DNA from 4 places in the Eubacterium maltosivorans genome. Region 2 is predicted to be linked to each of the others. Evidence: riboswitches for the same ligand, from Rfam matches in the RefSeq annotation. Region 2 holds a riboswitch; each other region holds the start of a gene.

Region 1 (5,928 bases), 1.5 Mb from region 2:
ATGTTCCTCCGCCAGCGCCGCTGCTTTTTCCACCTGCTCTCGAAGTCCCTGAAGCTCATCCACCGGGATGAGACCGAGATGCCGACTGTTCATAACGATATCTGGACAGTTCGGAAAATACCCCACACAGGGCACCCCTGTACAGGTCTCAATCATTTCCTTTAAGAGCTGATAGTGGGATTCCGAAGCGATCTTATTGATGATCACCCCGGCAATTCGGGTTTCGGGGTCAAAATCCACATAGCCCTTTACCATCGCCGCCGCGCTTTTGGACATTCCCCGGCCGTCAATGATCAAAAATACCGGCGCGTCCACCACCTTTGACAGATAAGCGCTGCTGCCTACATCGGTCTTTAGTCCATGTCCGTCATAGAGTCCCATCACACCCTCGATCACTGCCACCGAATCCTCGGACAGCTTGTGATAAAACAAGGACCGGATGGTCTCACGATCCACCATCCAGGTGTCCAGATTGGTGGATTTTTTTCCAGTGACAAAGGTGTGGAACATCGGATCAATGTAATCTGGTCCGGTTTTAAAAGGTACAACCGCGCAATTTCTTTTGCACAGGGCAGACATCACCCCCATGGTTACCGTTGTTTTCCCAACATTACTGCTGACTCCCGCCAGCATAAAAGTATTCATAACACAATCTCCCAGGTATCCCAATTTCTAGCGCTGCTGAAGCATTTCCAGAAACGCATCGTGGTCTCCGATTTCGACCACTGTTTTCTTTTCACGTATCTTATTCAGACAGGCCTCCAGCCTGCCCTCGGTAAAATCATTATGAAGGCAGTTCGCGTGCAGATAAATCTCCGCGTCCAGCTTTTCAAGGCCTTCCAGATTATTGACATTGCCAAGTCCAAAGGGCACGTCCGCAATCAAAACAATGTCGGCATCCTGCATCAGCTTTAAATTTTCCTGCTGCTTTTCCATGGAAATGGTGGTAAATGGCCGTTCCTCCACAATATCGAGGTTCAGCGATTTACAGACCAGCCAGTCGTCACTGCCTTCATTGATGACACCAGCGGTTACCCGGTGCCCCATGTCGTCCAGCTCCTCAATGACCTTTGAAGCACCGCTGCCGCCGCAGATCACATGAATGTGCAGCGGATTCCGGGCCTCCTCGCCCTCAAGCACGCGGATGGGTACGATCTCCGGTTTTTCAAAAACCGCATTCTCACGCACCAGCATCTTCATATTATAAAGCTGTTTCAAATTTTGCTCAATGACCACGTCCGCTGGCGGCCCGTCTGCCACCACTCGGCCGCCCTGGATCATGATCAGGCGCCCACAGTAGCGCGACGCCAGATTAATATCGTGCAGAACGGCCACAACGGTCATATGGTCGTTTTTATTAAGCTGGTCAATCAGCTCCATAACCTCGATCTGATGATGCACATCCAGCGCGGAGGTGGGTTCATCCAAAAGAATAATGTCCGGCTCCTGGGCAATGGCCCGCGCGATGATCACACGCTGCTTTTCACCGCCGCTCAGCTCATTGAACATACGGCCTCTGAAGCCAAGGGTTTTGGTCATCTTCATAGCCTGCTCCACAATCCGGTAATCCTCGACGCTCTCGCGGTCCCTGTAGCTCAGATAAGGGTTCCTGCCCATGAGCACAATATCCTCAACCGTAAAGTCATAGTCGATATCAAAGGACTGGGGAACGACGGCCACCATCTGAGAGCGTTCACGCTGCTTAAGACCAGCGTTATCCCTGCCCTTTACCACAATCCGGCCGCCGGTAATGGGCAGAAGGCCCGACAGGCATTTGAGCAGCGTGGATTTGCCCGTACCGTTCGAGCCGATAAGGCCGACAAACTCACCCTTATGAATCTCTGCTGTAAAGCCCTTAATCACCTCTTTGCTGCCATAGCCGGTATGAACGCCTTCAAATTTCAACATAACAGCATCTTCCACTAACGGGTACCTCCTTTCTTCGATTTACGCAAAAGGTAAATAAAAAAGGGGCCGCCAAAAGCAGCGGTGATGATTCCCACCGGAATTTCCTGTGAGGAAACGGTCCGGGCCAGTGTATCGCAGATAATAAGGAAGGTTCCTCCAAACACCAGTGAAAAGGGCAGCAAAATCCGATGCTTCGGGCCGGACAAAATTCTTACAATGTGCGGCACCACCAGTCCGACAAAGCCGATAATCCCTGTCACGGAAACCACAGCCGCGGTAATCACAGATGAGACAATCAACACTTTTTTCTTCAGATGGTCGGTATTGACCCCAAGCTGTGTGGCCGCGTCCTCTCCGAGAAGCATGATATCCAGCTCCCGAACCGTTGTGAACAGGATCAGACAGCCGATGACCACGTAAGGTAAAACAGTAATTACCTGGTCCCATCCCTTACCGTTCAGACTCCCCATGGTCCAGAACATAATCTGATTCATGCTCTGAACATTGAAAATCATGAGCAGGGACATAAAAGCCGTCAGCGACTGGCTCACGGCAATCCCGCTCAGCAGCAGGGACGCAACCGGCACTTTTCTCCCGACCTTTGAAATGTTATACACTAAAAAGATCGCCAGAAAGGCGCCTACAAAGGCTAGAACAGCGGTCCCATTTAATCCCAGGAAACCTGCTGAAAAGTGCATGACAATTCCAATGGACGCGCCCAGCGCCGCACCGGAAGACACCCCCAGAATAAAAGGATCTGCCATGGGGTTCTTGAAAATCCCCTGATAGGCCGCGCCGCAGACTGCCAGCGCTCCGCCTGTCAGAAAGCCTAAAATGACTCTCGGCAGCCGTACATTCCAGATAATCGCAATATTACCGGCCGATATTCCCTCCATGTTAACAGGAAGGTGCAGCACCTCGTGCAGTAAAATCCTGTTAGCGTCGCCAAAGGGAATGGAGGTAATGCCTACGATGGTGCATAAATAAATTAAGATCAGGCACCCTACAATGGATAAGGGCATCGCGTATCTTTTCATCTTTGTTTTCATCCGACCTCTTCCTTAACCGTCTGTTTAAAACCTCCGCTGGGGGCAAAAGCCCCCCTGCGGAGAAATCTTTCTACTTAAACTGATCCGGATAAACGGCTGTAGCCAGCAGCTCCAGCCCATCGACAATACGCGGTCCGGGGCGCTGGATCAGGTCGCTGTCCGGAGAGAGCATTTCGTAATAGACAATGGCGTCGTTCTTGACAGCATTGACCTGGTCAAAGCCCGGCACCTTTTTGATCTCGTCCGGTGTGGTAAAGAAGGACACATAGACGTCCGGGTTCTTTGCGATAATCTGTTCAACGCTCAGCTGCGGCCAGTCTGTGCCGGCGTCTGAGGCAATGTTTTTGGCGTTAATATCCTTAAGCATATTGCCCAGCAGGGAGTTATCTCCGGCGCTGTAATAACCGCCAATATCGATAAAGACTGATTTCTGCGGATTGGCTGCCGCAGCCTTTTCCTTAATCTCATCATATTTTTTCGTCATGCTGTCGGTGATTTCCTTGGCCTTATCATTGGCGTTAACCACCTTGCCAGTATTAATGATGGTGCTTTCCACCGCGTCCACAGACATTGGTGTGTAAGTAATAACCTTTGCGCCGGTGGCTTCAATCTGACTGCGGACATCATCGCTGATCAGATCACCCGCCAGAACGACATCCGGGGCCAGGGAAATAATCTTTTCCACATTGGGATTATTGTAATCGCCAATCGACGCTACCTGGGCAGCTTCCTCGGGATAATTGCAGTAATCGGTCCGTCCGACCACCTTGTCTCCCACACCCAGGGCAAACAGGATTTCGGTGTTTGCGGGTGACAGAGACACGATCTTTGCGGGTTCCTTTTCGATTTCCACATTATTGCCCAGATCATCGGTAATGGAGATTGGGTAAGCGGTTTCTCCAGTAACCGCGCCGGAAGCTTCTCCACCCTTCTGGCTATTCTGAGCACAGCCTGCCGCGCCAAACAACAGCGCCGCGCAGGCCAGAGCCATCAGCAAACTTTTCAATACACTCTTCTTCATTGGTCCCTCCATAAATAAATTTAAAACTGCTTAAAACAAAGAAAACCGACCCCATGAGAGAGGCCGGATTATGATAATATACAATCCTCTACTTCCCTCCGAAGTGATTATATCGCTTTGCTTCAAGTGTCCTGACTCTTGCTTCCTTCTCCATCCTCCCTTCCCATCAGGATACGCCTGACAGTGGTCTATGAGGATCTTGTCTGCAATTACAGTAGCGGGGGCTGTAGCGGATTTCAACCGCTTTCCTCTAACAAAACAGCATCATTAAGTTGTTAATTGAAGTTTAGCACAAATCCCCGAATTGTGCAATTAGAAATTATTGTTCTCCAGATCTAGACTGTTCCGAACTGCACGGCAGAACTCAAGGGGCTCCCGCTTTTTCCACGCATCGCTTGCGATAACCTCGTAGGAGATAAAATCCACGCCGGTGCTCAGGATCTCAGGCATGACCTCACAGAAGGGGATTTCACCCTCGCCCGGTATCCAGTGCCGGTCAATATGCAGGTCATTGTCGGACAAATGCAGCGCCTTGATCCGGTCTTTGTAGGTTTTAAGAATCTTACCTCTGCCGCAGGGCAGCATATAGTCATGGGAGCTGTCATAACACATACCAAAATGATCGGCCTGGATGGCGTCCAGCAGTCCCTTCAGCAAAAACTGCCGCGACACATTTTCAACGGCGATATTGACGCTGTACTTCTCCCCGGCCTCTGCCAGCTCTGAGAAAAAAGCCAGCCCATTTTCCCATTTATAGGGGCCAAGGTCCAGATCATTAGTGTGTACCACCACAGCTGGAATCTCGAAGGTACGGCAGTCCCGCACAAAACTGACAAAGGTATCTAAAAGCGCTCTGGTCTGTGCAGGCTCCTTTTCCCAGATGTCGTTATAACCGATAAAGGGCGCGTGAATATTGGTGATTCCAAGCCCCTTGCTCCGCACAATGTCCGGAAATTTTTCTTTCTCCAGATAATAGGGCTCGCACTCGTCCTCCCAGGAAATCATCACCTCGTCAAAACCGGCTTCTTTGATCATGTCAATGCGCTCCTCAAAAGGCATGAAGTAGCCAAACCACGAAAACATACTGTATTTCATCGGCTTCCTCTATTCACCCTGAAGCCTGGGTATGCTCAGGTCAAAGGGCGGATATACAACGCCCTTTTCTGTGATGATGGCTGTGACATTCTGATGCGGGGTCACGTCAAAGGCCGGGTTTTCCATGCGCACACCGTCCGGCGCGATCTGCTGTCCTTTGATATGGCTGATCTCTCTTGTGTCCCGTTCCTCAATGACAATATCATCGCCGGACCACATATTAAAATCAATGGTTGAGGTGGGCGCTGCCACATAGAAAGGAATGCCATGGGCTTTTGCCAGAATGGACACGCTGTAGGTTCCAATCTTATTGGCCACGTCGCCATTTCGGGCGATGCGGTCTGCCCCCACCACCACACAGTCGATTTTTCCCTGCTTCATCATCCAGCCGGCCATATTGTCTGTGATCAGTGTGACTGGAATGCCATCTTTTTGAAGCTCATAGGCGGTGAGACGGGCCCCCTGCAGAAAGGGTCTTGTCTCATCGGCGTAGACGGATATCTCCTTGCCTGCCTCCCAGGCGGCGCGCACAACGCCGAGGGCTGTCCCGTAATCCGCTGTGGCGAGGGCTCCTGCATTGCAGTGGGTCAGGATGGTATCCTTACGGTGGATCAGCTCTGCACCGTAAGCGCCCATATCCCGGCACATCTTAATATCCTCACTGCAAATGGCGTCTGCTTCGGTTTTCAGGAGCGCTGTGATCTCTGCCACTGTTTTTTCCGAGTTGTTTTTGATCACGCCCTCCATCCGGTCCACTGCCCAGAACAGGTTGACTGCCGTTGGCCGGGTGGCACGAAGCACGTGGCAGACAGTCTCCATTTCCTTTAAAAAGGTCTCCTTCGGCAGCTTTTCAAA
Region 2 (5,928 bases):
TGGCCCAAAGACTGGGATTTTGGCGGCAATCGCCTATGGCATTCTGCAAATGGTGATAGACCCTTATATTTTGTATCCCCTTCAGGTGCTGGTTGACTATATACTTGCCTTTGGCGCGTTGGGCCTGTCGGGCTTTTTCACCCAGTCAAAGCATGGGCTCATAAAGGGATACCTGGCCGGCATCTGTGGCCGCTATGTGTTTGCGGTGCTTTCCGGCTGGCTGTTTTTCGGTTCCATGGCCTGGGAAGGATGGGGCGCGCTGCCCTACTCGATGGTGTACAACGCGGTCTATATTTTTTCGGAAGGCGCGCTGACAATGATTCTGCTGGCTGTTCCATCGGTATCGAAGGGACTGGCCCGTGTGCGCCAGATTGCGGAAATTTAATGCTTTGGATAAGATCAGTCTGGTTTGTTATCATTGGGATCATGTTTAAAGGACGCGGAGTGTGAGAGGATTTTACAGGGAAAAATTCCCGACAGCAGGTGCGGTGGTGGGTGCAGTAGTACAGACAGCAGCAGAAAAGGCAAAGCAGATATAAAAAACCTTCTTATTTATAATATAGTGAAAAACAAAAACACGCCTTGTAAGCGTGCTTTTGTATCTACAGCTCGGCCTCTTCCTTGCCGAGTTTTTTTCGTTCAACCAAACGGCCCATAAAGAAAGCCAGTATACCGACGCCGATACCCGTCTGGAGACAGAAGATCAAAGATTCCACTTCCCCAGGAAGCTCACCGTTAATCATCGTTTCAAGCACAGGCGTAAACCAGGGCTCATATTCGCCGCCCTGAATTTCCTCAATCATTGTGCTGCCTGCATCGTCAGAGCCGCCGAATTCAGCGCCCTGAAGGGCGAATAGCGGTACGACAACCAGTAAAGCGACAATCACCAGGAGAACGATCACTAATTTTTTGTTTTTACTCATTTTACACTTCCTCCGATGCTAAAAAGCCGATGGATTTGAGTTCCGGGCTTGCGTAAGTTTCTAAAGCGATAACGATAATAACCGTTAAAATCCCTTCAATAATGGCCAGGGGCAGCTGAGTCGGGGCAAAGACGCCCAGGAATTTTACAGCCGATGCGGCCACACCGCCCTGTTCGGATGGGTAAGCCATCGCCAGCTGAATACTGGTAATACAGTAGGTGAACAAATCCCCAAGCGCAGCGGCGAGAAAAACGCCAATCTTGCGGTTAACCTTCAGCTTCTGGCAGAGCTTGTAGATGCCGAAAGACACAAAGGGACCGGCAATGGCCATTGAAAAGGTGTTTGCGCCAAGGGTGGTTAAGCCGCCGTGCGCTAACAAAATAGCCTGGAATAACAAGACAATGATGCCAAGAATACTGACAGCGCTTGGTCCAAATAGGATGGCCCCAAGACCTGTACCCGTCATGTGGGAGCAACTGCCTGTTACAGAAGGGATCTTCAGTGATGAAATAACGAAAATGAAAGCGCCTGCCATGGCCAGAAGCGTAATGGATCTTCTGTTGCCGGTTAAAGTTTTCTTGATAGAGAAAAAGCCAGCAGCTAAAAAGGGGATACAGATAACACCCCATGCAATGCAGTACCCCACAGGAAGGTAGCCCTCCATAATGTGCATTGCGTTTGCGGCGGGTACAATCCCGAATACAAGCGCCCACGCGCCCAGCAGTATGACAAACCTTCTTTGATTCTTTGTCATTTTTACCTCCTCTAAAAATGAATTTTACCGGGCTACGATTCAATCAACAGGGCAGCAGAGCGAAAAAAAACCGCTTACCAGACGGATAAGCGGTGAAAGTACGAAATAACGAATCCTGAAACCTTATAATTTCGTCCTGACACTCAGTTATCTCCTCGTAACCAAATGTATTGCAGTTTTAATGATCAGCATCCTGACTCGACTTGCGTCTCACAGTGGCGGGACCGTTTGGGATTTACACCCAATTATGCTTTAACCATCGTTTGTGATGGAAACCATTAAAGTGCGCCGGTGTGCCGGCTACGCTTTTAATTATAACACCTTGTTCCATAATGTCAATAAGAAAAGTTGAATTTTTTTAAAAAAGAGCAGAAATAATTATACACATACCCCCTATATGTATTTTGAGCGTTTAAGTTAAGAGTATAAGAAAAAAATATGGATAATCTTAAATGCTTTTTATTTATTTGACAAAATCGTAAAAATAAACTACAATAGGTTCTGAAATTGACTTTCGAAACTTTTTATATATAATTAATGCGTTAAAATAAATATAAGAAACAAAATAGCCATTTAAAGAATAAAACGATTATATAGAAAGAAAAGAAACATTTTAGAAGTTTTATTACTTTAACTTATGAGAGGTTTCTGCCGCAAGGATAAGAGCAATGTAGCTGAAAGTCCAGTCAGAAGAAGAAATTTTGGAGGAAACAGATGAGTGAGTGCGCAAAACGTATCGAGGCTTTTTCAAAAAAAGACCTGCCAAAGACAAATATCAAACGTGTCAATGTTCCGGAAGGCTTTGAACGGATTGGCGTAAATGCGTTTAAAAATTTGACAAAGCTGAAGGAGGTCAGAATCGGAGAATCCGTGAAGGAGATATGCGGCCATGCCTTCGAGGGATGCACCATGCTTTCCGCCGTCAGTCTGCCCTCAAGCCTGAAGCTTTTGGGAGAGGCCGCCTTTATGGAGTGCCGCAGAATACAGTCGCTTGAAATACCAGGGGGCGTCCAGTCCATCAAGGACCGCACCTTTAAATTCTGCCGCGGCCTGGAAAGCATCACCCTGCCGGACAGGCTTGTCCGGATCGGTGAGAATGCTTTTTACAACTGTGATAAGCTGGCGCATATCGAGCTGCCAGACACCATCGAAAGACTGCCCTTCAGAACCTTTTACATGTGCAAAAGCCTGGAATCCATCCGGTTTTCGCAAAATCTAAAATATATCGGTAAAGAAGCCTTTGTGAATTGCAGCTTTCAGCAGCTGGAGCTGCCCGAGAGCCTGGAAGTCATTGAAGAATCCGGCTTTTTAAAATGCAAAAAGCTCACAGCCTTAAAGCTTCCCAAAAACGTTAAGACCATTGGAAAATGGGCGTTTCACGGCTGCCCCAATCTCAAGAAGGTCGAGATAAGGCACAATCCCGATGAAATGGGCGAGTGGATCTTTAACCGGAACGATGTGACCGTGCATTGCTACGAGGGCTCCAAAATAGACCGCTACTGCAGGCAGTATGATTATAAGGTCCACTATATCCAGCCAGATTCTCAATGACAGACATAGCCGCCAACGCCCATGTGGGCCTCGGCCCCCTGGCCTATTACTTTAACCGAGATGTTGATAGTGATACGTTAAAAAACAGCATGAAAGACGGCTTTGTTTTTCTCGGTGCTTATCGGAATATGCCGCCCCAGATATTATAAGATGAGGGTAAAAAAATAATAGTTCCTTAATTGCGAATCGGACCCTTCAGCGGATAGCTTTAAAAATAAAAAAACGCTGAAACAGCCCGGAAAATGGTACTTTTAGCAACTGTATTTAAAAAAAATCAAAAATAGAGGTTGCAAAAAATAAATTATAATGCTAGAATAAGGCTTGTAAACGAGATGACAACAAATTGTATCAATTGCAGCTATTCTTTAAAGAACCACTCGTTTGCATAATTTAATAACAACTGTAATGAATTGCCGCATGATAATCATTTTGGTTATATGCAGCTAGGGTGTTTTGAGAGTTTCTTAAGACACCTGAGGGAAGTAGGTGTGAATCCTAGTACAGAGCCGCTATCGTGATGCTTGCCGGAAACCACTGGTAAAGACGAGTCGGAAACCTGTTTGTTACAGTCTTGATGCAATTAATCCTCGTCACTAGGGTTGTTCATCGAAAATATAGACGCTCTACGGCTATTCTGGGGCTTCTATCACAGATATTCATAATCAAAAATATTGTACCGATCAAAACAGCAATTGTTTTGGTGGCGTATGGTTTATTTGAATTGGATTTCTATGATAGGAGCCCCTTTTTGTATACAAAATTTTTGACAGGAAACAGAGAGGAGGCCGTATCATGGCCAAAACAAAAACCATTACCATCGAGTGTCCAAAATGCCGCGAAGCCTTTGAGATTAAAGGATATGAAACCATAAACGCCAGTTTGGATGAGGAGCTGAAAGCAAAGCTCATTAAAACAGAGCTGTTCAGGCACACCTGTCCAGAGTGCGGTGAGGCTTTTTCAGAACCTTATTCGCTCAAGTATCAGGACATGGAAAAAGAATACATGGTGATCCTGGATATGGGCGATGTTGATACAGCGGCGGCAGCGGAGGAGGTTCTGGAGATGTTTCCAAATTACCGGATCCGAATTGTGAAGGATGTGATGGACCTTCTGGAAAAGATTCATATCTTCGAGTCCAACCTGAATGATAAGATTATCGCCTATCTGGATCATAAGATATACGAGGACGTATCCGCAAAGCTGAGGGCTGAAAACTCGCCCATCGCCATTGACAAGGTGCTGTTTGGCAGCTTTGAGTTCCAGAAGAAAAAAGTGGTGTTCGGGGCGATCAACAACGCTGGAAAGCAGATTTTTATCGATACCCCCTTTGCCGACTACAAAGCTCTGGCCAATTCGCCGAGGCTGGTGCCCTGCTTTAAGGAAAAAGAGGGCGAGTACGTGATTGATAAAGCCTGGGCAGAAGCGCTGGCGTAGCAAGGTTTACAATGCTTGCTCCAAAGTGGAGCACAGCAGAAAGATAAATGGTAATATTTCAAAAATATGATGCTGTGAGAATGGGAAAGGAGTGAGCTTTATCGAAGAAGGTAAAAGTGTGAAGGAGGCACCTGCCCGCCGTTAAAAGGGCAGGAAAAAGGACCGCTGGAAGGCCTAATTTCCAAACGGTCCCATGAAGTCTGATATTTCCTATAGACTTCATAATTATATCTCATTTACGGCCCTTGGGCAATCCCTTTAAGGAAAGCCCGATTCAAAAACGAAAAAATAAATTTTAAAGGAGATTTTAATTATGGCATTCGCAAAATCAGCAAAAAGAGGTTTAGCACTTTTAGGTTCAGCAGCAATGATGGTAGGATTCGCAGCTCCGACATTCGCAGCACAGGTACAGACCGCGGACGCAGGAACCAAGACCGTCTATGTACAGGTGGATAGAAAAGTGTTTGGAGGTTCAAATGATAAATTAATTGGACCAGTGAAAGTGACCAATGTTCCTTCAGACGCTAAAATCATTGATATCTTAAAGGTGGCCAGCAACTATGACGCGGCTCCGGCAGACGCAAAACCAATCCAGTACTCGGCCTCTACCTGGGGTACCTATATTTCCGCATTCAGAGATACCGCTACTCCTGCTTTTGACCAGGCAGCTTATAAGGCAGCCAATGGCTATACCGATGCGATTTTTGACGCTTCCATGATCTACCCAAGCCCGAGCGACAATTACCTGGCAGGCTCTGAATACTCTGGCGTTTCCGGCTGGATGTTCTCAGTAAATGATGAAACCATGTATGGTGGCGATCAGTATTACAATGCTGACACAACCGCTGCCAACATTCCAAACGATGGCGTTATCCATTTTGAGTACTCCATCAACATGGGTGCTGATGTTGGCCTGAATGATGTTGCGTTGCCAACCATTATCAAAGAAGGCGACTATGGTCCGGAATACGATTGGGTTAATGGTTTGGTAAACAAAACAAAAGGTGATAGATCATACACTCCGGAAACAATTAGAGCAACTACAAGCTCTACTATCGCGTGGCCATCAGCCAACTAAGCATTCCACAACATTTAATTTGAAATAAGAACAGGTATAAGCGAGGGACGGTACCGTCTCCCGCTTATACCGTTTTATAGCAATAGTAGAGTAGAGGGAAAGAATATGCGAAAAAAGGTAATCAGTTTACTCTTAACACTCAGCATCATTCTTGGTGGGCTTCTGCCAGGCATGGCCTGGGCGGAGAC
Region 3 (5,928 bases), 1.7 Mb from region 2:
GCGGCAACCTGATCCTTTTTATTGGTAAAATACGTCTCGGTATCATTGTGGTAATCGATGAGCTTCTGGGCAAAATCCTCCTTGTCCAGAACCTTTCCCACCAGTGTTAAATCCTTTTTCAGGTTCTCAAGGTTTTCGGCATAGTTTAACATAACAGGCGTAATACCAACCGCTTTCAGCTTTTCGGCCTCGGCCTCCTGGTCATTCCAGATAAACGCCACCTCTGGCGAAAGCTTCATCAGTTCCTCGATATTAATGGAAAAATCCTGGGAGATTTCTCCAGTGGAAATCTCTGCAAATTCCGGCGCAAGTTTGGTCATAAAGCTTTTTTTATACTGGGCCATCGCGCTGGGGTTAATGGACACAATCCTGTCACTTCCCCCGTCAACCGTCCACACAGCCGATGCCCATGGAATCGGGGTGATGGCTACCTTTGTAATCTTTTCCGGCAGCTCTACCTGGTTACCGCCCTCATCGGTTATAACACGCGCCTCGGCTTTGTCGGTACTCTCCGCGGTTTTTCCGCTGCTGGCGCAGCCTCCAAAAATCAAACTGACAGCCAGACACAGGCCTGCTGCTTTTAACCATGTTTTTTTCATTTTAAACTCCTTTATTTTTAATTACATAAAAAACTGTTTTAAATACTGACAGCCTTCTCGGCCGATAATACAGTAATCCCCCTTTATATAACGGTTTCCACTGAGGGCTGGGAAGGGCAAGGGAACCTTAACCGCTGTATTTTCAGGAAGATACTGAAAATACAGCGGATCCGCGACAACATAATCCACTTCTCCGGCAAGACCCCACTGGGAAGGAAGCTTTTCGACAATGGCGCACTCAACATAAAATTCATTTTTCAGGGCCGTACTCATCTGCCGGTTCAGCTCATGATCCCCTATCATCACTGCATTTCTCTGCTCCCGCTTAAAAGGCACTGTGTCCTGGGGGCATCTCCGGAACGCAGCGTCTCCTGTTATGCTTTCCAGATATTGATAAGCGGCCCTGACACCGCTCACGCTAACAGGCATCTGATAAAACCACGGCGTACCATACTGTTTTTCCATCCACTTCGCCAGCTCAAGGCCCACTTCTGAGATAACCCAGTTGACACTCGCTTTGGGCGCTTCTCTAAGTTCAGCAAGCTTTCCGCCTCCCAGCCAGCAGACAGCATAGCCCAGTTGGGCAAGCTCACGTACCAGCGCAGCAAACTGCCGCTGGTTTCCAAAAACAAAGGGCGTATACCCCACAAAATTGATTCGCTTTTCGGTGCGCTTACAACGCCGCATCTGCTTTCTTGAAACGTTGGATAGCGCTTGCTGTGTTCCCTCAAGGGCGTCTTGAAAGCCGTTGGTCTGGATGAATATTTTTTCCTTAAGCGAAGGAAAAGAGCTGTCGTCAAGACCCGTCATAACAGTTAGCGGTGTGCCCACAATGAACGCAGACTGCCTGTTTTCTTCCTGCATGACGGCGTCTATGCCCTTCTCGATGCTCTCAGCCGCGCCAAGTGTCACCTGGAGGTCGTTCATTCTTGAATACCAGAAAGGCTGTTCTCTGAAATCATCAATGGACCGTGGACAGGAGGCACAGCCCGCGCCTGTTACCAGACAGGCGCAGATCGAGCGGTCCCCTTCAAAAGCAGTCAGCGCGCCGCTGTAATCTGCTGCCAGAGGCGGCAGCGGACAGAGGCGCTCCTCTTTTCCTTCTTTGTGGTTTTCCTGAGCGTGTCCAAATCCCTGAATGATTTCTTCAAGCCGTTCCACAGACTTTTTCTTCCGTTTTTCCATAGGACCCCGTCTGAAAACAGCGACCGGCACATTATAAGGATTATCCGCTTCTGATACCAGCGTCTCAAAATCGGTCTGTATAAGAATATCTGGACAGGAAACATAGAGCACCACCCCCTTTGTCCCTCTGGTCGTAACAAGCTCCTCGAGCATACCGCGGACTCTGTGCGCGCAGCTGCCAAGTGTATACTCTAGCCTGGAGACTGGACAGAGTCTCAGGCGGCTGAGGGCTTCTTTCTCCATTGCCCTGAAATAAAGAATTCGGAGACAGGCCGGCGGCCCCACTGCCAGAACGCGCACACCTTCAGTTTGGAAAAGAAGTCTGGACAGCGCTTCATCTCCCATTCCTGGCTGTGCTTTCTCAACCGTTGCTGTGCTCATGATGGTTCTCCTTCTCAAACTGATAGAGTATTTCGCCCAGACTGTCCATCTCTGCATCAGAAAGGGGTTTCGGGAGTGTCCCGGCCTCCTGACGGGCTATGGCTCTGGCCAGTGTCATAAAACTTTTTTGCAGTGCTTCACCTTCGTCCTGCTCAAAAACAGTTGTCTTCTGATAGTCGGCAAGCCGAAGCGTATCACTTTGGCTGACAGAGGCCGCAATCAGGCTGCCTGTCAGCTCACCAAAGCGCTCGACAGCCCGATGGTCTGTACCAGGCCTGGCCCGGTTATGGATCAGTCCGCCAAGCAGGGGCTGTGCCCGGGCAGAATACCGCACAATGCTCATCATGATATTATTGGCGGCGTAAAGCGACATCAGCTCAGAGGAGGTGACAATATACACCTGATCCACACACTTTTTTCTCATAGGCATTGAAAATCCACCGCAGACCACATCGCCTAAAACATCATAGAGGATTAAATCCCAGCTCTCTTCAAATATTCCCAGCTTTTCAAGGGTCTCCAGGGTAGTAGAGATCCCCATTCCCGCACAGCCAATGCCTGCCTCCGGTCCTCCAGCCTCTACACATGCCACCCCCGTCTCTCCCATAAACAGGATATCCTGTACCGTCACCTGTTCTCCTTTTTCATTCAGCTTTTGGATGACTGTGGGAATCCGCTTTCTCATCAGGCACCGGGTTGAATCCGACTTAGGATCACAGCCGATGTGAAGCACCCTTTTCCCCATTTTTGCGAAAGCGGCGGAAACATTGGCCGCAATGGTCGACTTTCCAATACCGCCCTTTCCATAAAACGCGATTCTCTTACTGCTCTTTTCCATAATTTCTCCCATAAAAAAAACTCTTCTGACCGATTCATCAGAAGAGTTCCTCAACATAAGCAACACCCTCTCCTAATGATCCGTTAGGTTAGGTATAGACAAGAAATGTTGAAATATCCTGACTTGGGTTCATTGCCAGCTGTAACAACTTCCCAGAGAATGCTCTCCAGTGTTGATAAAACTTACAGCGGCTCCCCCTTACAGTGGCGGCACCGTACCGGATTCTCACCGGTTTTCATGCAACAAGTCTTCTATGTAATTTTGCTATATTATATCACGATATCTGATAATTCACAACCACTGCAATTAACTCAATTTTTGATTGCCAGCTATCGTATTTTTTGATAGTATAATTAAAACAGAGGAAAGGAATAGTATAAATATGATCTCTATGCAAAACATGAAATACATTGTCGAGATCGCAAAGCACCACTCGATCTCCGCTGCCGCCAAGTCTCTTTTTGTCTCACAGTCAACGCTTTCAACAGCGGTGCGTGAGGTGGAGCAGCAGCTTGGCATCTCAATTTTCAGACGAAATAACCGTGGCATTGAGGTCACCTTTGAGGGACAAGACTTTCTAAACCACGCCAAGGATATTGTGGAGCAGAGCGAATATCTTGAAAGGCGGTACAAGCACCGAAAAACCCTGCCCATGCGTTTTTCTGTTTCCACTCAACGCCTTCCCTTCTCGGTCATGTCCTTCATACAGATTGTCGAGGACCTTGAACTCAGGCATTATGACATCGCCATCCGCGAGTGCCCAACCCATGAGGTCATACACGATGTGGCGTCCAGGCGCAGTGAGCTTGGTATTTTATGTATTAACGAGCACTATCTCAACACCATGCAGAAGCTCCTTGATTCCAGTAATTTAACCTTCTGTGAGCTGGGGCAGCTCACCATTTATGTTTTCCTGCGGAAAAAGCACCCCCTGAGCGGAAACACCTCCCTGACGCTGGATATGCTCAAAGAATACCCCTTCGTAACCTATGACCAGGGCGAGGACAACATGCTGCATTTTTCTGAGGAAATCTTGTTTAATGAAATCTGGGATAAAAACATTCATGTCATTGACCGATGCTCCAAAATCGCCCTTGTCCGCGGCACAAACTGCTTCAGCATCGGCCCTGACCTGACCAACAGCGATGCTGACCGTATGCATTCCAACATGAGTGAAGTAAGGGCTGTCCGTTTTTTAGACAACGACCAGCGGCTCCACGCCGGATATATTCTCAGAAACGAGCACAGCTTAAGCGCCATCGGCGAGAAATATATTAAGGTCCTGACCGAAAAGATAAAATCCTTTGAAAAATGGGACTGAGAAAGTAAAAAAAGCCGTATTCACAATGATACGGCTTTTGTAACATTTTTTGACCCGGCGTTGTTTTTATGAAACACGACGGGCAATTACGGCTAAACGGCCATCGTTCAGTCCGACATTAAAGATACAGGTGGACAGTGTAAGGATCTCATCACCTGGCTGTACATTCACATCGGTCGCGACAATGCTCTGGTTTTTTATGTTTTGGTAATAGGCCAGAAAACTTTCATCGTCGGCAAATTCCAGCTGTCTGTAATCATAGTCCTGCTCAACCACCAGCACGGCAAAGATCTCCCAAACGCCGTCACCGCCCAGTTCTGGCGGTCTTCTGTAAACAATTTTATTGTGCTCTGTAATAAAATTTGGGTCTTTATAGTAATAAAGCAAATCGTCAAACATGACATGCACGCCGCTGCGCATGGTGCTATGCCCATAAATCAGCGAATTCTGGCTTCTGGGCTGCCACTTGTAATTCATATCTAAAAAGGGAACGCCTCTTTCATCCGACTCGCCGTTGAATGAGGTATACAAATATTTATCATTATCGGTTGTCTGTACTACAGGGGTATCGATATTTGTCCCTTCAATACTCAGCCAGCCAACGGTTTCCGGGTTTACCTCACGCAATGCCGCCCAGTCGATGCTGTTATCCTCGCGGTTTATGACCTGCATTTTAAGAATCGGTGTGTTGTTTGGAAAGAACTCTTTATAAAGCATCCACCCTGCCGCCCCTAAAAGGGCGAGAATGATCAAAATGATGACAATGTCACCAACGACACGCACAGCGCTTCTTTTTTTCTTCACTTTCTTTTTTGTCATATTTATGTTTTATATCCTTCGGGCCTGCTGTCCTTGCGCATTTGTATTTTAGTCAACTCGATTTTATAAAACCCAAAGGCTTCATACCTCCTTTTATGGTTATTCATTATATCAAATCTTTCTAAATTGATAAAGACTTAAATGATAACAAAAAGGATTTTGTGCTTGTCTTAAAAAAGAATAAAGCTGAAATACGTCAGGGTTTCCGGGCCATGGGTATAACGCAGGCCAGTTTTGATCACAATATCCATTACAATAATCCCATACCCCTCCACTGAGGGAAAGAGCTTATCTGGATACCGGCAAGGCTCGTGTGGGTAGGTGCACGCGTCACAGACCAGACACCCTTCTGTCGACAATACGAGACTGTTCGGCCGATGTGTCCGAAACTGCTGAGCTACTCTGGCCGTGACTGCCTCGTGTCTGATACGGGCATCCTGCCAGCCCCTTGCGTTATAGCGCCCTTTCAAATCCGCGACGGTAGAAAAAATCAGCACATTTTTATAGGAGAGACATTTCAGCACACAGCTTTCATAGCTTCCCACAGCCGGAGGGCACGCCCATGTCGCGTCAAATTGTCCGCAGCTGTTGTGCTCGCACAGAGTCCGCGTCTGGTCTGAAAAAAGCAGCTGATCGGTCGTTGAAAAAGCGCATTCGTTCACACCCATTTCCTGCGGTGATGGGTGCATAAACACACTCGGATGATTCATGATTTTTTCATTCGTATTAAATGCTGTTCTCAAATTATCCATTGTTACCTCAAATCTAAAACGGCTTTACACACT
Region 4 (5,928 bases), 1.5 Mb from region 2:
CGCCGAGCTCAGCGATCTGCGCCACCATTTTAGAACTCTGCTCTCTGGAACGGGTCACCACAATATTTTTTCCAAAGAGGGGCTTGCTGTCAAAAAAGCGCAGCTTTTCACGCTTGGTCACCACATCGCCGACCACGATCAGGCTTGGCGCTGTGATCTTAGCTTCTGCGGCAATACCGTAGATGGTTTCCAGCGTGCCTTCCACCACTCTCTGATAAGGGGTGGACGCGCGGTGCACCACCGCTGCCGGCGTATTTTTATCCATGCCGTTTTTCATCAGCTCGCCGGTAATCTTCTCAAGATTTTTAACGCCCATCAAAAACACGATGGTCCCTTTGGATTTGGCCAGTACCGGCCAGTCCAGTTCCGATTCTTCGGATTTCAGATGTCCGGTAACTACCTGAAAGGATGACACGCAGTCTCTGTGGGTAATGGGAATGCCGGCATAAGCCAGGCCGCCGATAACCGAGGTAATGCCTGGAATCACTTCAAAGGGAACCCCCGCGTCATAGAGCTCCTCACCTTCCTCACCGCCGCGTCCGAAGACATAGGGATCGCCGCCCTTTAAGCGGACAACGCTTTTCCCTTCCTTGCCCAGCCGGATCAGCAGCGCGTTGATTTCATCCTGGGGCAGCGCGTGGTTGGCGGCTCTTTTGCCAACATAAATCTTTTCACATTCCGGTTTTGTCCATTTCAAGAACTCCTCATTGACCAGTGCGTCATAGACCACTGCGTCGCAGGTTTTTAATTTTTCCATGGCCTTGACGGTGATCAGCCCCTTATCGCCGCAGCCGCCTCCAGCCAGGTAAACTGTACCCGGCTTCATTTCTGCCTCTACCATTTCTCTCAGTTCCTTTGCCAGGCGGTCTCCCATTTCGGCTTCTTCGCCCAGGGCTCCCTCTGTCTGTCCTTTGTATAAAATCGTGCCGTCCTCGTTGCCAAAAATGCCGTAAAGGGTCAGCTTTTCATCCTCCACATCACAGTATGCACCGATGGGGATATGACAGCTGCCGTTCAGGCTGATCAGGAACTGGCGTTCTGCTGTCATCTGTGCCTTGGTAACCGGGTTGCTGACAGATTCCATGAGTGTCTTAACCGTTTCGTTATCCTCACGGATTTCCACTGCCAGAATCCCCTGAGCGGGCGCCGATACAAACTGGCATGGGTCAAGAGGAATACAGGTATAGTCTTCACTCTCATAAACACCGATGCGTTTAAGGCCCGCCGCTGCTAGAATAATACCATCCAGGCCCTGCTCCTGCATTTTCCGGATACGAGTATCAATATTTCCGCGGATTCCCACCACTTCAAAATCCTTCCGGATATTTTTCAGCTGGTAAATCCGGCGCTTGCTCCCGGTGCCGATAACTGCGTTTTCGGGCAGCTCTTGGACGGCGTTTATCTTATGGGGCGTCAACAGCACATCCCTTGGGTCTTCCCGCATAGGCGGCACAGAAAGCATCAGCCCCTCAGGAAGCTCAGAGGGCATATCCTTCATGCTGTGAACAGCCATATCGATTTCACCGCTTAAAAGAGCATCCTCCAGCTCTTTGGTGAAAATGCCCTTATCCCCAATTTTATCAAGGGCTTTATGCTGAATCTTATCTCCTTTTGTCTTGATGATCTTGAGCTCAAAATCGACCTCGGGGTTTGCTTTTCTTAATTCCTCAAGAAGCCAGTTTGTCTGGACCACTGCCAGTTTGCTGCCTCTTGAGCCTACGATTATTTTCATATTTTCTCCACTTCTCTCTGCAATTCTTCAATGGTTAATGCTGTCAGCTCCCTGAGCTGCCTCTTTTTTTCCTCTGATGAGGACTCTGTTTTTAGCAGATGCCGCCTCAGCTGTTTAAGCAGCCTGAGCCGCTCTGCGTAACTTTCGTCGTATTTTTCTTCCAGCTCTTTTTTTATCTGGGTGGTCAGCGTTGGGCTTGCACCGTCAGTACAGACCGAAATCGTCAAGTCTCCCCGTCTCACCACTGAGGGAAAAATAAAATCAGAATGCTCGGGGTCGTCTGTAACGTTGCACCAGATACCGCGTATTTTACAGTTTTCAAGAATCTGGTCATTCAGCTCGCGCTGGTCTGTTGCCGCCACTACAAGATCCATACCGTCAAGGGCTGTCTCAATCCGGCAGTAGGCTTTGACATAACGAATGTTCTCAGCCGGCTTTTCAGGAACCTTCATGTTTTTGTCCACACAGGTCACAAAACACCCATACCCGGCTAGGGTTTCCGCACGCCGCATTCCTACTTTCCCACCGCCGATCACAAGGGCCTTTTTTCCGGTAAAATTAAGCAGAACCGGTCCTTTCATTGGGAATCCTCCACATTACCGCCAGAGAATAAAAACGCCAGTGTTTTTTCAAAGCGCAGGATATCGTCCTCGCTGTCCAGTGTTTTCAGCTGCTTGATGGAGGGCATGACCATCTCGCGGAATTTTGAATGGACAATTTTTTCAAGAAATTCCCTGTCTTTCCCCTCAAACTGATAGCGCTTGTTGAGAATCTCAATGGTCTCATCTGCCAGCTGGCCGGAAACCTGATTAAAATGCGCTACCATATTGTCCACTTTAGACTTCGTAATCCAAACCATGAGTCCGTCGATTTCCTCTTCGATCTCGAGGGCGATCTTTTCTGCCACCCTTTCGCGGTAATGCATTTTTTCATCAATAATATCTTTAAAATTGTCAATGGTCAGCAGCTCGACCTGGTCCATTTCTGAGACGGCTTCTTCAATATCCCTTGGCAGCGCCAGGTCAATGGCCATAAGAGGCTTTTTACGCTCTGGCATGAGTTCCCGTTTTAAGACAACGTGAGGAGAGGCCGTGGCTGAGATAATTACATCGATATCTTCAATGGCTTCATAGCGGTCCTCATAACGTATCATATTGACGCCCTCATAGATATCACGGTATTCATCTCCCGGATGATAGGTACGATTGGTCATATAGACGCTGTTAAACCCCTCTGCCGCCATGTAACGCAGCGCCAGAAGCCCCATCTTTCCAGATCCGATGATCAGCACCTTTTTATCCGCATAGTCCTCATAGGTCCTCTTAACGTGCTTAACCGCTGTCGAGCTCAGGGAGAGCGGCGTCTCAGAAATCTTATAAACAGTTTTAACCTTCTTGGCAAAGGTGACGGCTTCTCTGAAAGCCTTGGTTAAGTATTTTCCACAGCCGTGAACAGACTGGGACAATTCAAGGGCATCCTTTACCTGGCCTAATATCTGATCCTCACCCAGGATCATTGAATCTAGCCCGGTCACTACCCGGTAAAGGTGAAGGATGGCCTCTCTGCCCTTTTCACAGAACAGATAACTTCCGAGTTCTCTGGATTTCTCCTCAATGTAAAAATTTTTCAGCGCCTGGCCCGCTGCTTCCACATCGCGGGTCGCCACATAAATTTCGCTTCGATTACAGGTAGAAAGAATGATCACCTCTTCAATACACGCCTCTTCAAGAAGGCTCGCAATGCCTTCTTTTACGGTCCGCTTGATAAAAGCACCCTTTTCCCTGATTTCCAGAGGTGTGTCTTTATGATTGATTCCCACTACAACTAACTTCATTTCAATCCTTCTCCTTCAATCAAACATTCATTAAAAAGCAAATAAAAACCTCTTCCTTACGTCTCCGTAAAAAAGAGGTTTGTCAACAGAATTATTTATCCACGCTGTTTACTGCGGATACTACAATTAAATTAACGTTACTAAGTTCCCTTTTCCCTGGAGGTAATTATTAGCACTCTATTTAGTAGGTTTCCTGACTCATCGCATTATATTCTCCTTGCCTTCCCGGTTTTCATTCCAGTGGCATCATAAGGAGACTTAACGAATTACAGTGACCGGATCGCTCTGGATTTTCACCAGATTCCCTTTATCCTCTGTCTTTACCAAGGCAAAAACGAAAGAATCCAAAATAGATTTTACATTAGTCTTTCTTATTCAATTTTCGTTTCCAATTATATCACCAATCCGACTCAGGCGCTACCCCTTTTTATGGGAAATAAGCAGTTTTTTGCCGATTCCGCCAAATAATTCACATATTTTCTGTAATCGGATTACAGGCAATAAAAAACCGGTCTCTTTCTTAAGAGTCCGGTCATTTTATAGTCAACACTCGTTTGATGTTTCATGGCTCATTAAAAAAAGCATCATCATTCTTTCTGCGTATTCCTTTTTTTCATCGGGGCAATGCTCGAGAATGTCGAGCAGCGCGGTGTTTTTTTCCTTTTCATCCAGACTTTTGCCGAACAGGATGCTGTCCGAAGACATTTTTAACGCTTCGCAGAAACGTTCAAGACTCTTTAAGGAAAAGCCTTTGGTTCCCAGCTCGATATCTGTTAAAAAAGTCTGTGTAATCCCTATTTTCCGCGCCAAATCTTCACGGCTCATATTTAAAAAAGTTCTACGCTGCCGGATACGCTGGCCGATTGCCTTTTGATCTAACCTTGATTCCATTGTCTTCTCCTAAATTTCAGGGAAAACCAAATAAAAAACTGTGCAGGATAAAACCAACCATGCACAGTTATATGACACTTTTATAAAATGCTAACACAAATAAGCCCACTTATTTATAGGCTGTCCTCTTGTTTTTAGCACAAAAATAGCCTATAATAAGTAATGCGGTACGTGCCCCCCAGGGCCGTTGTGTATGGTGGTTGTGCACCTGCGCAAGCCGGATAAGTGTGCCAGCACTTTCCGGATGCCGCAATTTTTATTTAGTTTTCCCAATATATATACTTTATTATAAATCGAATCTCCCGTCAAAGCAATCTCTTTATTTAAAAACTTTTTATCTGCAATTGAAGTTATCATTTTAATTCAACCAATTATATCCTTTTTATTCGTTTTCTTATTTTTACCCGAATTTGTAATGTAAAAAACCCATTTTAGAATATTTTTATTCTTTCCTTTCCTTAACAACATTTTTTCTGTGTTTAATTTTCTTCAAAATGGGTAGACCTCATTCTAAGACGCTTACCTCTAATTCCGATATGGTAAAGGTTAAGCAAACGAGGATTTCTTTATAATTTTTTCTCAATTTAAATGTAACTTTTACTAAATGATGTTATACTGTAAGAATACCCCCAAAGGAGATTGTATTTTGAAAAAAGAAATTCCATTGTATCTATTTATTTGCAGAAAGATTGAGGATGATATTTACAACGGCAAATTAAAACTGGGTGACACCCTGCCATCTGAACCAAAAATCAGCAAACAAATGGGTGCCAGTCGTAATTCCGTTCGAAAAGCCCTGCGTCTATTGCAGGACAGCAATCTTATTTTCTGCTCCCATGGTAAAAATGCCCAGGTAATCTTTGACAGCCGACTGCCGGAACACCGTGAGGCTTATGAAAAGCGCTTTGAAAACCGGCGGCACGGCATCAGCGATACTTACCGGATGCTCTCTATTCTTTTACCCAGCATCATCACATACGGCGCTTCCAAATGCAGCCGCGAGGATTACATGACGCTCTACGAGATGACCGACAACCTGGACTCTTCCGACCCGATTGAGATGTTTGCCTTCCACTGCCGCTTTATCCGGAATATCCTGAGACGAACAGACAATCCTTTTGTCATTGAGCTTTTTGAACAGATCTGTGATTTTGTCCGGATTGATTCCATTTACAGCAGTATTACCGGCCACACGCTCCATGAAGATCTTTCAGAGGAAGCCATCAAGGGGTGGTACAAAGAGCTGCTCGACCATGCTGCCAAGCAGAATTTTAAACATTTTCATCACTCCCTGCTCCAGGGCCTTAATGAGATCAGCCAGCGCTTTGACGCGGCCTATATTGTAAACGCACCGGCTGCGCCTTCCGAAGCAGAAAGCTTTAACTGGTTTATCGACAATGCTCCGACACCTCTTTATCTGAGGATTGCCAGCGACATCATGTGGGAGAGCGAAAAATCTGGCAATGTAGCC

What was found. Region 2 has a riboswitch for cobalamin ahead of CPZ25_RS09910 (energy-coupling factor ABC transporter permease). Riboswitches for the same ligand answer to the same signal wherever they lie in the genome.
Region 1: linked by a shared signal. The riboswitch ahead of CPZ25_RS16580 (ABC transporter substrate-binding protein) and the one ahead of CPZ25_RS09910 (energy-coupling factor ABC transporter permease) in region 2 are both predicted to bind cobalamin.
Region 3: linked by a shared signal. The riboswitch ahead of CPZ25_RS01795 (nitrogenase iron protein NifH) and the one ahead of CPZ25_RS09910 (energy-coupling factor ABC transporter permease) in region 2 are both predicted to bind cobalamin.
Region 4: linked by a shared signal. The riboswitch ahead of hemA (glutamyl-tRNA reductase) and the one ahead of CPZ25_RS09910 (energy-coupling factor ABC transporter permease) in region 2 are both predicted to bind cobalamin.

Annotation. Positions count from the first base shown of each region.
Region 1 is NZ_CP029487.1:3,587,897-3,593,824, reverse strand. Features, by position in the region: gene CPZ25_RS16595 (cobyrinic acid a,c-diamide synthase CobB) at 1-645, opposite strand, end outside; gene CPZ25_RS16590 (ABC transporter ATP-binding protein) at 673-1,908, opposite strand; gene CPZ25_RS16585 (FecCD family ABC transporter permease) at 1,923-2,957, opposite strand; gene CPZ25_RS16580 (ABC transporter substrate-binding protein) at 3,028-3,978, opposite strand; cobalamin riboswitch at 4,086-4,277, opposite strand; gene CPZ25_RS16575 (sugar phosphate isomerase/epimerase family protein) at 4,291-5,073, opposite strand; gene mtnA (S-methyl-5-thioribose-1-phosphate isomerase) at 5,083-5,928, opposite strand, start outside.
Region 2 is NZ_CP029487.1:2,072,416-2,078,343, reverse strand. Features, by position in the region: gene CPZ25_RS09920 (energy-coupled thiamine transporter ThiT) at 1-385, shown strand, start outside; gene CPZ25_RS09915 (energy-coupling factor ABC transporter substrate-binding protein) at 603-923, opposite strand; gene CPZ25_RS09910 (energy-coupling factor ABC transporter permease) at 925-1,677, opposite strand; cobalamin riboswitch at 1,843-1,972, opposite strand; gene CPZ25_RS09905 (leucine-rich repeat domain-containing protein) at 2,392-3,228, shown strand; gene CPZ25_RS20450 (hypothetical protein) at 3,225-3,377, shown strand; gene CPZ25_RS09900 (CpXC domain-containing protein) at 4,021-4,662, shown strand; gene CPZ25_RS09895 (hypothetical protein) at 5,030-5,740, shown strand; gene CPZ25_RS09890 (AAA family ATPase) at 5,846-5,928, shown strand, end outside.
Region 3 is NZ_CP029487.1:355,770-361,697, reverse strand. Features, by position in the region: gene CPZ25_RS01805 (ABC transporter substrate-binding protein) at 1-599, opposite strand, end outside; gene CPZ25_RS01800 (nitrogenase component 1) at 621-2,165, opposite strand; gene CPZ25_RS01795 (nitrogenase iron protein NifH) at 2,146-3,003, opposite strand; cobalamin riboswitch at 3,118-3,238, opposite strand; gene CPZ25_RS01790 (LysR family transcriptional regulator) at 3,386-4,324, shown strand; gene CPZ25_RS01785 (class B sortase) at 4,391-5,143, opposite strand; gene CPZ25_RS01780 (DUF2284 domain-containing protein) at 5,314-5,895, opposite strand; gene CPZ25_RS01775 (DUF2115 family protein) at 5,920-5,928, opposite strand, start outside.
Region 4 is NZ_CP029487.1:3,603,378-3,609,305, reverse strand. Features, by position in the region: gene hemC (hydroxymethylbilane synthase) at 1-1,732, opposite strand, end outside; gene CPZ25_RS16665 (precorrin-2 dehydrogenase/sirohydrochlorin ferrochelatase family protein) at 1,729-2,313, opposite strand; gene hemA (glutamyl-tRNA reductase) at 2,310-3,566, opposite strand; cobalamin riboswitch at 3,733-3,915, opposite strand; gene CPZ25_RS16655 (helix-turn-helix domain-containing protein) at 4,110-4,457, opposite strand; gene CPZ25_RS16650 (GntR family transcriptional regulator) at 5,104-5,928, shown strand, end outside.